DNA from 2 places in the Rheinheimera sp. MM224 genome. Region 2 is predicted to be linked to the other one. Evidence: riboswitches for the same ligand, from Rfam matches in the RefSeq annotation. Region 2 holds a riboswitch; the other holds the start of a gene.
What was found. Region 2 has a riboswitch for cyclic di-GMP ahead of OM978_RS20285 (OmpA family protein). Riboswitches for the same ligand answer to the same signal wherever they lie in the genome.

Region 1 (7,130 bases), 900 kb from region 2:
TTATTTTCTTTGGTGGATGCTTTATTGGAGCAACCGCTGGAAGAGCTATTGGCACAATTGCCTTTATTACCTGAAATAAAAGCAGCGCTGCTGGAAAATAAAGGGGTACTGGCCGATTATCTGACGGTTGAACGGACTTTTGAACATGGCTTGTGGCAACAACAAACTGAACTGTCATCCCGTATGGTACCGGAGACTGTAGATTTAAATCTGGTGTACTTTGAAGCGGTGGAATGGGGGCAACGATTGCTGACGGTGCAGCAGCATTAACCCCCGTTACTCAACTCAGTTAAAGGCCTGTCGCCTCAATCTGGCTGATATTGCGACGCACGGCCAAAAATGAGCCAATAAAGCCCAGGGCGACAGCAACCAGTAATAAGTAACCTAATTCAGCAAGACTAAGCGGCTGTAAAGTAAAGCTGCTTTCGTACAACTGAGTCACACTGGCGATCGCCTGCTTTAACCACCACAGCAGTACTTCTTCGATTAAAAACGTCAGGATGCCACCAAAAAAACCAAGCCAAATGCCCGTATATAAAAAAGGCCGCTGGATATAACTGTTGGTAGCTCCCACCAGCTTCATGACTTCAATTTCGTCTTTTTTATTCAGGATCATCAATCGAATGGTATTACCCACCACCAGAAGCACAGCGACCATCAACAGCAAAGCCACAGCAATAGCCACCTGACGCACTAAGCTAACAATTGCATCCAGACGCTCTAACCAGCCGATATCCAGCTTCGCTAATTCAACATAACGCTCTTGCTGTAGCGCCGTCAGCAAAGCCGAAGCTGCTACGCTGGAGGTATTTTTTGGACTGACCAGCATCACATGAGGTAACGGATTGTCTTCGATGTAACTTAACGCATCACCAAAACCAGACTCGGCGGTAAATTCAGCCAGAGCCTGACTTTTATCAATAAACTGCACATCTGCCACTTCAGGGTTGGCTTGCAGCAAAGCTATGAGTTCTGCAATTTGAGTTTCATTGGTGTCCGCTTTTAAAAACAAGCTGATTTGCGCAGCCTGATCCACACTGGTACTGACCTGCTGTAGGTTTTTCACCATTAAATGCAAAGTGACAGGCAAAGTTAAACTAACGCCAAGCACAGCCACTGTTAATAATGACGAAGCCGGAGTCAGCCATATTTCACCTAAACTGGTCAGAGCCTGGCGAATATGATGCACCCAAAACATCACAAATCTGTTCCACAAGCTTTGCTTCACCGCGGTAGCCCCTGTCGCACGGCCCTGAAATAAAATACTCATTCGTCGGCTCCATAGGACGTTAAGCCATCGTTGATCATGCGACCATTTTTTAAGGTCAGGGTGCGGTAACGCATCCGGGCTAATAAACTTAAATCGTGACTGGCAATCAGCACAGACACGCCGACCTGATTAAAGGCTTCGAATACGTTCATAATGTCTTTAGATAAATCAGGATCCAGATTCCCTGTGGGTTCATCTGCTAACAATAAAGGTGGGCGATTAACCACGGCTCGGGCTATACCAACCCGTTGTTGTTCGCCACCAGATAAAGTGTGAGGCAGGCAACGCACCTTATCCAGCAGCCCAACTTTATCCAAAGCTGCATGCACTCGCTTGGTCATGTCTTTGCCGCTGAAACCTTCAATCACTAAAGGCAAGGCCACATTGTCGAACACACTATGGTTCATCAACAGCTTATGGTTCTGGAAAATCATACCAATATCACGGCGTACATAAGGTACCTGACCTTTGTTCACCCGGCTTAAATCCACACCATTGATAAACACTTTCCCTGTGCTTGGACGCTCAATCAGGCTGATCAGTTTTAATAAGGTACTTTTACCCGCGCCTGAATGCCCTGTTAAAAAGGCCATTTCGCCTTTTTCCAGATGAAAACTAACCCTGTCGAGCGCTACAAAACCACCGCTATAACTTTTTGTCACTTGCTCAAAACGCAACATAATCAGAGATCCCTGGCAAACAATGCCTTAATAAAATCTTTACTATCAAATACCCGCAAGTCATCTATCCCCTCACCCACACCAATGTAGCGGATAGGTAATTTAAACTGATCAGCGATTGCGAATATCACACCACCTTTGGCCGTGCCATCGAGCTTGGTTAAGCTGATACCGGTAATATCCACTGCTTCTTTAAATAAGCGTGCCTGACTTAAGGCATTTTGTCCTGTACCAGCGTCCAGTGTCAGCATCACTTCATGTGGCGCATTGGCATCGATTTTTTTCATCACCCGGACAATCTTTTTCAGCTCTTCCATTAAATGCGCTTTGTTTTGCAGACGACCGGCGGTATCGGCTATCAATACATCGACACCACGGGCTTTGGCTGCCTGATAAGCATCAAAAATTACCGAAGCGCTGTCAGCACCGCTGTGCTGGGCTATCACAGGAATCGCATTACGTTCCCCCCAAACCTGCAACTGCTCCACAGCTGCAGCTCTGAAGGTATCACCAGCGGCTAACATCACTGATTTGCCTTGTTGCTTAAACTGCTGCGCCATTTTGCCAATAGTGGTGGTTTTACCTACGCCATTAACACCCACCATCAGAATGACAAACGGACCATCAGCGCCTTTCAGTTGCAGAGGTTGCTCAACTTCATCCAACAACAATGCCATTTCCTGTTGCAGCTTATCGAATAAGGCATCGGCATCTTTTAACTGTTTACGATCCGCATGTTGCACCAGTTGTTTAATCAGTTTCTGACTGGTATCTACACCGACATCGGCCATCAACAGTTGGGTTTCTAATTCTTCATATAAATCATCATCAATTTTTTTACCTAAAAACAGGCTGGCTAAACCATTGCCTAAATTCTGGCTGGTTTTAGTTAAACCTTGTTTTAAACGGGCAAAAAAACCAGGACGTTCGGCAGGCTGAGGTTGCAGAGCTGGGACAGGAGCCGTGACAATCTCTGCTGGAGTTGAAACCGGCAGAGTCGCTTCAACCTCTGGCGCAGGATCAGGCATAGGCACATCTGACACTTCTTTTACAGGAACGACTTCTGTCTGTTGTTCCACAGGTTGTACTTGCTGCTCTGTTGTAGTTTCAACAGCTGCAGCCTCAGCTTTTTTACCAAAACCAAGCCAGGAGAAGAGTTTATTTTGCTTTGTCATAAAGGTCGCTGCCTGAAGATCCGAAAACTAAGGTAAAATTGACCCATATAGTACCATCTTTAAGATGCAGGACAAAAATACTCAATGAAAACAGCAAAGGGCCGCAGTACAGTTCCGGCACATCAGGGGCCAGGTTTTGTCAGGCTGATTAGTGGCAAATGGAAAGGCCGGCGCTTGCCTGTGTTAGATGCCGCAGGACTAAGACCAACTTCAGACAGAGTCAAAGAAACGCTATTCAACTGGCTGATGCAGGATGTGGCAGGCAGCACTGTACTGGACTGTTTTGCAGGTAGTGGTAGTTTGGGCTTAGAAGCCTTATCGCGTTATGCTAATTTTGTCTTGTTGCTGGAAAAAGAAGCCAAAGCAGCGAACTTACTCAAACAACATTTGAAAAGTCTGGGCAGCACAGAGGCCGAAGTTCTGCAGACAGATACGTTGTTGTGGTTACAAAAACCAGCGCAGCGTCAGTTTGATTTAGTATTTATTGACCCCCCTTCAGACAAGACATGGCGCTCCCTTGCTGCAAAGCTTTGGCAGAACAAGGCTGGCTGAAACCCGGTGCGTTGATTTATCTGGAAACAGAAAAAGAACTGGCGCTGGATCAACTGCCTGCAGATTGGCTGTTATTAAAAGAGAAAGTGGCAGGGCAATTAGCTTACCGGCTCTGGCAACAACCTTAAACCCGAAAATAAAAAAGGCGCCATCAGGCGCCTTTTCCATATAAAAATTCGATTAGCTTGCGCTACGGGCTTTGATCGCTTCCAGGATTGGAGAAGCAGCAAAACCATTGCTGGTTGCCCACTCTACATCACCTGATTTAGCAACCTGGCTACCAGGTAACTGCTTGATGATGAACTCAGCTGTGTCAGCTGCATTGTGTTTAATAGCATGACGAACTAAAGGTAAACCATCGCAGGTGATACCATCATAAACATTTTTTAAACGCATACGGTTATCAGACAAAGCCTTACGCAGGTCGTTTTTGTTGTTATCGGCCACGTATGCACAGATAGACTGAACCATCTGGTCATTTGCAGAGGCAGTTGGTGCAACAAATTGAACAGCAGCGATGGCGATTACAGCAATAAATTTAAATTTCATAACAAGCTCCGGTGTTGGCTAACACTGATCTAAAGATCAGGCTGATTGGTCTGTAAAAAAACAGGCTGAAACTTCAATAACAACATGTTTGCTGTTATTTATCAGCGAACACGAAAGGAGGAGCTTTGATACCAGCGAACTGGCGTAGATGCGTCCTACGTAATCATCAGATTACGGCAGCCCAGCCATCGTAGGTTTCCCCTTAGATCTGCAGCTTTGCGTGTACTCCCTTTCGGGAGACTTGCCTTTCGAGCGCGCGCATTTTAAGCAGTGACTGCTTTTTATGCAAGAGGAATTTTAACGCTTTTTAACAAAGTTAAAGTATTGACTCTAAAAGAACTATTCATTCAGACTGCAAGACTTTTAGCCGTCTGAATTTTGAGTTTCAGGAACAAGCTCCATACCCAGATTGCTTAATCCTTGTTCACGTACCCAGGCTTTCAGCATTTGCACTTGCTCACGTTGGAAACCATCATTTAATGGTGTCACCAGCTCAATCAATTCGGACAGACAATCCATTTCATATTCCATCAGTTCATGATCACGTACCCACTTTTTCAATTCAGCTTCAGTGGTGATGTCGATATCTTCAGCCTGATATTCTATTAAGCGGGCAACTGAAGCCTGAGAAATTTTGGCAACGTTGACAAACTCAGTCGCATCCTGTGACAAAATGCCATTTAGCATAGAATCCAAAGCTGTGGCCGTATCAATAGCAGGATAAACACCAAACATATCAAACTGGCTTTGATCTGGTGTCGCAAGCTCTAACTCATTGCATAAACGCTCAAAGTTAATTTTGACCTTCTTAACAAAAAGCCATTCCCACACCAGATTCAGAATATCGCGACATAACTTGGTGTCGCCAAAGCCTGTCACTTCACTAAACAGCTGATAATTAGGCAACATACGTTCCAGCAAAGTCGCTGCTATAGCCGCTTGCTGATAAAAACCTAGTTCACGCATATTCTGGAAGTTGTTTGCTTTTTGTTTCATGTTCAATCCGTTCTGGTCTGGTCGCTCTGGCTGCGCATCATACACAAGCCCAGGCTGACAGAAAACACTGTTATTTTTGTCCAGTGTACTACCAGCACAGCACTAATGCGAATATGATCAGAATCTTAGTCAATCCTTCTCCACTCTGAACACAGGTGACTTTATGCTGATGACCATGACTACCCCTGCTTTGTTGTTTCCAGCAATTTCTTTGCTGTTATTGGCCTATACCAACAGGTTTTTAGTACTGGCCCAGCTTATTCGTCAGTTGAATACCCGTGAAGGCGGGCAAGTCAGAGATATGGCCAAACGTCAGATTGAAAACTTACGACAACGGATGTTTTTAATTCGCTCTATGCAGCGTTGGGGCGTTATTAGCTTTGTACTTTGTACCTTGTCGATGTTTTTTCTGTTTATGCAGTGGGGTCTGGCCGGCCAGATCGCTTTTGGCGCCAGTCTGGCCAGTTTAATGCTGAGTTTATTGGTGTCCTTATACGAAATTCAGATTTCCTGTAACGCGATAAAAATAGAACTGGAAAGTATGGAGCAAGAGCAGGCTTAACTTGCTCTTAGTTTTGCCAGCTGTTGTTCCAAAGCGCTGCAACTGGCTTTGTTGTCCTGTTGCTGGATGGATAAAATAATTTCGCCCACCGGTAGACCAAACTTATACAAAGTGGACTGGTTCATCAGCTGTTTTGGTGTAACCAGATACAACCAGTCTTCTACTTTGACTTCTATCACGCCATCCCCATCCGGGATTTGCAGCACATATTCCCAGTATAAGGTGTTACCCGCCTGTTGACCTGTTGCCTGGCCTGTCACATCTGCCGCTGAACCTGTGACCTTACCTTCTTTGTCCACAGCCAATTGCCAAATCCGCTGCTCTACCCGGCCATCGCTAAAATGAAATAACTCGAATAAAGTGCCTTTATTACCTTGCCACTGGCCACAGAGCTGGGCTTCAAAGCGCACACTCTGTTTACCTTGCCAGTTTTTTACTACGCCGTAAGCGTTGAGTGAGCCACTGAAATAATCAGGTAAATGAAAAGTCGGGGTTTGTTGTTGATAGTCCTGAACCTGATGGCTGCAGCCCCACAGTAACAGTGGCGCAAACAAAGCAATAAAACGCATAACAGAAGCTCCTCTAATGATAGATAAGAGTTATACGCGACGATTCAAACTCTGGCTCAGTCCTGCGCCAAAGCAAAACAGCAATAAAAAGTAGCACCTTCACCTTCCACAGATTCAAAGCCAATTACGCCGTTCATGCCGTGCACCAGTTCTTTAGAAATCGCAAGCCCAAGACCTGTGCCACCAATTTGTCTGGTATCTGATGCATCAGCCTGAGAAAAACGCTGAAAAATACGGTCGCGGAATTTTTCAGGTATACCAGGCCCCTGGTCTATGACTGCTATACGCACCATTTGGTCGCTCAGGCTCAACTCAACCAATACAGTGGCAGCAGCAGGTGAAAACTTAATGGCATTACTTAAAAAGTTTGATAGCACTTGAATAAACCGCTTGGCGTCTACCCTGATACTGGCGTCAGTGCTCATCGTCTGAACACTTAAATAGATATGCCGCTCTTGCGCCATCATTTTATTGGCATCCAAGGCTTGTTGGATTAAAGGCAGCACCCGCTCCGCTTTCAGATCAAACTGCATCTTACCTGCTGCTATTTTTTCTATATCCAGCAAATCATTGATCAGCAAAGTTAAGCGCTGACAATTTTTATAGGCGATGCCAATCAGACTCGTAGTTTTATCAGGCATATCGCCCATGGCTCCGCCGTGTAATAAGCCTAAAGCGCCGGTAATAGAGGTTAAAGGCGTACGCAGTTCGTGACTAACAGTAGAGACAAACTCATTTTTTAATCGCTCTATCCGTTTACGATCGCTGATATCCCTC
Region 2 (7,130 bases):
AAGCCTGACAACAGATCAGCTGATGGTGTGGTTTGGCACCTTATGGTGGCCTTTTGTCAGGTTAGCCGCATTTTTCTGGGCTTTACCTGTGTTTGATAACCCGGCTGTGGTGCCAAGAGCCCGCATTATTCTGGCGCTGTTTTTAAGCTTTTTGCTGGCACCTTCTATAGAGGTGAAAGCCATAGATCCGTTTTCACTGGAAGGTGCAGTAGTGACACTGGAGCAGGTGATTTTTGCTGTCATTATGGCCGGTGCAGTACGGATGTTATTTGAAATATTGGCCTTAGTGGGTTTGATGATTTCAATGCAGATGGGTTTATCTGCGGCCATGATGAATGACCCTGCCAGCGGTGATGCTGTGTCGGTGTTGAGTCAGTTATTTTGGGTCATGACAGCCTTGCTATTTTTTGCCTTAAACGGCCATCTGATCAGCCTGCAAATTATGGTCGACAGTTTTAGTTTGTGGCCAGTAGGCGCCAGTTTGTATCAGCTGGATCTCATGCTGCTGGTGAATTTATTTGGCTGGATGTTTGGTGCTGCTTTGTTAGTGGCCTTGCCTGCCATTATTGCCATGCTGCTGGTGAACTTAACTTTTGGTATCGCCAGCCGCTCCGCTCCAAGTATGAACGTGTTTTCTTTAGGCTTTCCAATGACGCTGCTGTTGGGGTTTGTCTGTGTATTTCTCACCTTAAGCCAGATGGGCAATCACTTTTCTGTTGTCGCTGAGCATGTGCTGGGCGTGATGCAACTGGTGATGAGCTGAGGGGCTAAGCCGTTATGTCAGAAAATACCGGTCAAAACAAAACCGAACAACCCACAGAGCAGCGGCTTAGAAAGTCGCGCGAAGAAGGTCAGGTTGCCCGCTCAAAAGAGCTCAATACTGCGTTATTGCTGTTGCTCGGCAGTGCGTCTTTATTGTGGTTTGCCGACATGTTTATGCAGCTGTTTTATCAGTTAGTGCAAAGCAGCTGGCAACTGGATAAAGACTCGTTAAAACAAGGTGATTTAATGACGGGGGCTTTGGCTGATGCATTGTTGGCGATGCTTGGCGCCAGTATGCCATTTTTATTGACTTTGTTTATTGCCAGTTGGGTAGCGGGCATGCTGCCCGGCGGTGCTGTTTTTTCCGGTAAATTACTGGGGCCCAAATTCAGCAATATGGATCCTATTGCCGGTTTAGGCCGGATGTTTGGCAGTGACAGTCTGGTCGAGCTGGCCAAGTCAATTTTAAAAGTGTTGTTATTGGGTTTTTGCTTATGGGGCCTGATGAGTCATCTGGCGACCCGTTTATTATTTTTACAGCGGATGGATTTAGCTACAGCGGCTAAAGACGGGCTGGAAGTATTGTCCTTCAGCCTGATGATGCTGGCGCTGGTGCTGTTAATAGTGGCTGCTATCGACGTGCCTTTTCAGCAATTTAAAGTAGCCAGCAAGCTGAAAATGACCAAGCAGGAAGTGAAAGACGAACGCAAATCAACAGATGGTAATCCGGAAATTAAAGGCCGCATCCGGCAGATCCAGTACCAGATTGCCAACAGACGTATTGAAGACAGAGTACCAACGGCCGATGTGATTATTACCAACCCGACTCATTACGCTGTGGCGTTGAAGTACTCAGAGCAAAAAGCCAAAGCCCCTTATGTGGTGGCCAAAGGGGTCGATCAGATGGCGCTGCGTATTCGTGAACTGGCAGCGACTCATCAGCTGGAAGTGATTGAATTACCTCCGTTGGCCCGGGCTATTTATTTCTCTACCCGTGTTGATCAGGAAGTACCTAAAGGCCTCTACACAGCTGTGGCTTATGTACTGACTTATGTAATGCAACTGAAAGCTTATAAACAGGGGCGGGGTCAAAAACCTGCTCCTATTCCCGATATTTTTATTCCGTCCAGCCTGCAGAAACAGGCCAATGAGCGAGGAAGTACATTGTGAACTGGCGTTCTTTAACTCAACCTTACACCGCAATTCCTGTGTTATTGCTGGCCATTCTGGCCATGGTGGTGTTGCCTTTACCGGCCTGGCTGCTGGATGCGTTATTCACTTTTAATATAGTGTTGTCGATCATCGTACTGCTGGTGGCTGTGTCCAGCCAAAAACCGCTGGATTTCTCTGTATTTCCGACCGTTTTGCTGGTGGCGACCTTAATGCGTCTGACGCTGAACGTGGCGTCTACCCGGGTGGTGTTATTGCACGGCCATGAGGGCACTCATGTGGCTGGTAATGTGATCCAGTCTTTTGGTGAAGTGGTGATAGGCGGTAACTATGTAGTAGGTATGGTGGTCTTTATCATTTTGATGATCATCAACTTTGTTGTAATCACCAAAGGTGGTGAACGTATTTCTGAAGTCGCAGCCCGTTTTACCCTCGATGCAATGCCGGGTAAACAAATGGCGATAGACGCTGATTTAAATGCCGGTTTAATAGCGCCAGAGCAAGCCAAAGAACGCCGTCAAACCATAGCCAAAGAAGCCGACTTTTATGGTTCTATGGATGGTGCTTCTAAGTTTGTCCGTGGTGATGCGATAGCGGGTTTAGTCATACTAGTGATTAACCTGTTGGGTGGTGTGGCCATAGGTGTCTTTATGCATGGTCTGGGTTTAGGTGAGTCTTTCCAGCGTTTTGCCTTATTGACCATAGGTGATGGTTTAGTGGCTCAGGTACCTTCACTACTGATGTCTGTTGCCGCTGCTATTATTGTTACCCGGATGAATGACGAAGGTGAAATGTCGGACGAAGTGGGCCGTCAGTTGCTGGCTTCTCCCCGGGTTCTGCTAACTGCCGCCTTGATTATGACAGTACTGGGTTTAGTGCCTGGTATGCCAACCGCCGCCTTCCTAATTTTCGCCGCTCCTTTGTATTTTGCCGCCTGGCGTTTGCAGCAAAAAGCTGATGGTCGCAGCTATACCGAAGTGGAAGCGCTGACTGAAAAAATTAGTCAGGAACCCGCTGCTTTAGTCTGGGATGATTTGCCTTTTATCGACCGTATTTCGGTGGAACTGGGCTTCCGTCTGGTGTATCTGGCCGATAAAGAGCAAGGCGAAACTTTGCTACAAACCTTAAGAGGGGTGCGCAAAACCTTGTCTGAACAGTCCGGATTTTTACTGCCTGAAGTGCGGGTACGTGACAGCTTAAAGCAGAATCCGCAGGAGTACCGCATCAAGCTGGCCGGAGTGCCGCTGGTGTCGGGTAAATTGCAGCCACAAAAGCTGCTGGCACTGAACACTGGTGATATTTACGGTCAGATGGATGGTGAGCTGACAGTCGATCCTGCTTATGGCTTAGAAGCGGTCTGGATTGAACCAGAGCAAAAAGCCAAAGCTTTAAACTTAGGGTATTCAGTGGTGGACGCAGCCACAGTTATCGCCACTCATGTCGGCAAAGTGATTAAAGAAAATCTGGCCGATTTGTTTTTGTTTGAAGATATTAAGCAATTTAATAAACGCCTGTCTGTTGTAGCGCCGACTCTGGCTGAGAGTTTGGAAAAAGCACTGACCCCTAATCTGCAGTTAAAAGTCTATCGCTTGTTACTGAAAGAGCAGGTCAGTTTAGGGGATGTGGTGACTATAGCCACAGCCTTGGTCGACAGTGCCGAGGTGACCAAAGATCCAATCTTACTGACCAGCGATGTGCGCTGTGCTTTGCAACGGGTATTGGTGAAACAAGTGCTGGGAGAGCGCGAAGAATTAGCGGCTTATAGCCTGGATGAAAAGCTGGAGCAAACTTTACAAAGTGCATTAAATCAGGCGATGCAGGCCGGTAAAGTAGCTTTGGATAGTTTTCCTGTTGCACCGAATTTATTGAGTCAGTTCCAGCGTGCTATGCCTCAGGTGAAAGAACAAATGCAGCGACAGGGCTATCAGCCGGTATTGGTAGTTTTACCACAACTAAGGCCATTATTAGCGCGTTATGCCCGTACCTTTACTCAGGGATCTCTGGTTGTGTTGTCTTATAACGAAATTCCAGAGCAAATTCGGGTCAATGTATTAGGAACTTTGGGTTAAAAGGCGACCAAATAACCACAAAAAAGGATCTGGTGTTGATCCGTTCGTCGCTGAAAATCAGTTGCTGAACGCAATTCAGCCTGAATTCAGACTAAGGTCTGATTTTGTCACCAAAAGGTCATGTACTATGGTTAACATATCTATGTTATTGAACTGTAAATGTTTTTTTAGTTCATTTTGAAATGAACATCTGCAGCAAGTCAGTGTATATTTTTTGACTAAACGATTGAAGATCATAAAAATAAAGCTTGCAGCCAGTTTTTTTTGTTTATTGTAGAGTATTAAGTGAGAGTTCATTTTTGTTCTGAACCTCATTTTTCTAACAAGCTTAGAAATTAAAAGGCAAACTGGCTTAAAGGTCAGGACGCAAAGCCTCCGGTCTAAGGATCCGCAAGGATCTATGATAGCGGGGTTGCATTAGCAAGCGGTCACCCAAAAGGTGAACCTGAAGGTTGATCAGTTTTGGTCAGACCTTGGTTTCGCCTGTTCAGGTGGATACAACACAGATCCGTCCAGGATTTGGCTGTATACCTGTCTGCTTTTTTTGCCTTTTAATACTGTTTGTGGTTGGCGTTTTTGTCGATTGCGGTTATGCGGTTTAAAAGGATGAACCTGTGATTATTTCTTTGTTAGGTCTTTGGCTAACATCGGCTGTAGCTACTGCCCCGCAGTACATGCCTGCTATGGATCAATCACAGTGGCGTATCAGTGGTGATCAGTTTCAGTGCCGGATGGCGCAGGATTTGGGCGCTATGGGTACTCTGGCTTTTAGCAAAGAGCCAGCCCGTGCTATTGAAATGCAACTGACCATGCATGCGGCTCATCTGGAATTACAGGATGTGCAAGGCCATGTCGTCACTGCTGGCTGGCAGCCAGAGCAAGTCGCCCCTGCTGTGCAATTTTCCCCCACTTTTATTAATGCCAAAGTAGCCCGCTTTATTGAGCAGGTGCCCGTTGTAATGCAGCAATTACAGCAAGGCTATTGGCTACAACTGATGCTGGATATGCCCGATCAGGAAATCACCCTGACAGTTCCTAATATCAAATCCGCTTCAGCCCTCGCACAATTCCAAAGCTGTATTGACGCTTTATTGCCTTTGTCCTGGGCCCAGGCCCGCGAATTCCAGTTGTTTTATCCGGTGAATGAACGCCAGCCTTCAGCCGATGATGCTGCTTTCCTGAAAACTCTGGCGCTTTATATCAAGCAAGATAAAGCGGTAAAAAAAGTATTGATAGACGGATATACCGACGACATGGGTACCAGCATCGCCAACAGAGTAATGTCCGAAGAACGCGCTGATGAAGTCGCGTCACATTTAATTGAATTTGGCGTTAGCAAAAACAAACTGGAAATCCGTGCTCATGGCAACAGATATCCGGCTGCTGGCAGCAAAACACAATCGCACAACAGGAGAGTACTGGTCCGTTTGATCCGTACTCAAAGCTGAAAGACAAGAGTGAAACCATGAACATGAAACATTTACTTTGGATTGAACAATGCCAGCCAGGACAGGACCTGATGCTTTGTGTCAAAGCTGAAGGTTTTCAGTTAAACCACGCCGCCAATCTGAATGCCGTGCTGAACTCTTGCTCTTTGCACCAACCGGACATAGTGGTGATGGCTGCTGAACTGACCGAGATGCGCACAAGAGATTTGATGGTTCTGCTGAAAAAACAGCACCCTTCCTGTCAAATCATAGTGCTGGTCGAAAAAGATCAACACGCAGTGGCCGCTGAAAGTCTGAATTATGGCGCTATTGATTATCTGCTGAAGCCTTTTAACCAGCAGCAACTGCAAAACACCATCCGCAATGCCTCTTCGATCAGCCGTGGTTTAAAAGACTTAGTGGCTGTGTCGTTGGGTAGTCGTCAGGTATTGCAACTGGCTAATCGCGCAGCGCAAACCGATGCCACAGTGCTGTTACATGGTGAGTCAGGCACAGGTAAAGAGCGTTTAGCCCGTTACATTCACAATGTATCAGCACGCCGTGACCAGACCTATGTGGCGGTGAACTGTGCTGCGATTCCAGACAATATGCTCGAAGCCATGTTGTTTGGTTACAACAAAGGCGCTTTTACCGGTGCGGTCAGCCAGCAAATTGGTAAGTTTGAATCGGCCAATGGTGGCACTTTACTGCTGGATGAAATTTCAGAGCTGCCACTTCCGCTGCAGGCCAAATTACTGCGGGTATTGCAGGAACGCGAGCTGGAGCGTTTAGGCAGCAACAGCAAAATTAAACTGGATGTGCGTGTGATTGCAGCCAGTAACAAAGATTTACGTCAGTTGGTTGATCAGGGCTTGTTCCGTCAGGACTTATTTTATCGCCTGGATGTATTGCCACTGAGCTGGCCTGCTCTGAGGGAACGCAAAGACGACATAATTCCGCTGGCTGAGTTTTTTGTGCAGAAGTATGCCGATGGCAAATATGTACTGAGCAAAGAAGCTAAAGCGGCGCTTTGCCAGTACAGCTGGCCCGGCAATGTGCGGGAACTAGAAAACGTGGTGCAGCGTGCTTTGGTGATGGCCCGAGGCATTGAAGTGCAGGCGATTGATCTGAATTTACCTCTGCCAGCAGTGACTGCCCCTGAATCAGCCAGCATTAACCATCTGAAACTCAACAAAAAGAATGCCGAATTTGATTACATCCTGGGTGTGCTGAACCAATTTAATGGTCACAGAACCCGGGCTGCAGAGGCTTTGGGCGTAAGCACCAGAGCCTTACGTTACAAACTGGCCGCTATGCGTGAGCATGGTGTCGATATTGATGCAATAGCTTAAGCAGCAGGAAGGATTAGCTATGATTTCTCCGTTAAATACTCAAGATGTGTTACTCAGCCAGTTTAGCCAGTTGCAACAAATTGCCAGCAATGAGCAAGTGATGCCAGCCAACAACGACAGTTCGATGTCGGGCGATTTTGCCTCTGCTTTGCGCTCTATCAATGCTCAGCAAAATCTGTCGTCAGACATGATGGCCGCCGTAGACGCAGGTCGCAGCGATGATGTGGTGGGCGCTATGGTCGCCAGCCAAAAAGCAGATTTGAGTTTTTCGATGTTGCTGCAAATCCGCAACAAAGTGATGAATGGTGTTGATGACATCATGCGTATGTCTCTGTAAGGCGGGCTTTTAA

Region 1: it holds a riboswitch for cyclic di-GMP, as region 2 does, so the genes downstream of both, OM978_RS02995 (DUF3718 domain-containing protein) here and OM978_RS20285 (OmpA family protein) in region 2, are expected to answer to the same signal.

The regions. Positions count from the first base shown of each region.
Region 1 covers NZ_OX352320.1:616,458-623,587, reverse strand. The annotation lists gene OM978_RS03025 (EAL and HDOD domain-containing protein) at 1-270, shown strand, start outside; gene ftsX (permease-like cell division protein FtsX) at 290-1,270, opposite strand; gene ftsE (cell division ATP-binding protein FtsE) at 1,267-1,950, opposite strand; gene ftsY (signal recognition particle-docking protein FtsY) at 1,953-2,978, opposite strand; gene rsmD (16S rRNA (guanine(966)-N(2))-methyltransferase RsmD) at 3,210-3,677, shown strand; gene OM978_RS03000 (RsmD family RNA methyltransferase) at 3,656-3,805, shown strand; gene OM978_RS02995 (DUF3718 domain-containing protein) at 3,858-4,226, opposite strand; cyclic di-GMP riboswitch class I at 4,399-4,482, opposite strand; gene OM978_RS02990 (YjaG family protein) at 4,590-5,222, opposite strand; gene OM978_RS02985 (DUF2721 domain-containing protein) at 5,386-5,784, shown strand; gene OM978_RS02980 (DUF3833 domain-containing protein) at 5,781-6,353, opposite strand; gene OM978_RS02975 (PAS domain S-box protein) at 6,410-7,130, opposite strand, start outside.
Region 2 covers NZ_OX352320.1:4,363,634-4,370,763, reverse strand. The annotation lists gene fliR (flagellar biosynthetic protein FliR) at 1-763, shown strand, start outside; gene flhB (flagellar biosynthesis protein FlhB) at 778-1,932, shown strand; gene OM978_RS20290 (flagellar biosynthesis protein FlhA) at 1,929-4,001, shown strand; cyclic di-GMP riboswitch class I at 4,333-4,421, shown strand; gene OM978_RS20285 (OmpA family protein) at 4,616-5,449, shown strand; gene OM978_RS20280 (sigma-54-dependent transcriptional regulator) at 5,467-6,780, shown strand; gene OM978_RS20275 (flagellar hook-basal body complex protein FliE) at 6,800-7,117, shown strand; gene fliF (flagellar basal-body MS-ring/collar protein FliF) at 7,130-7,130, shown strand, end outside.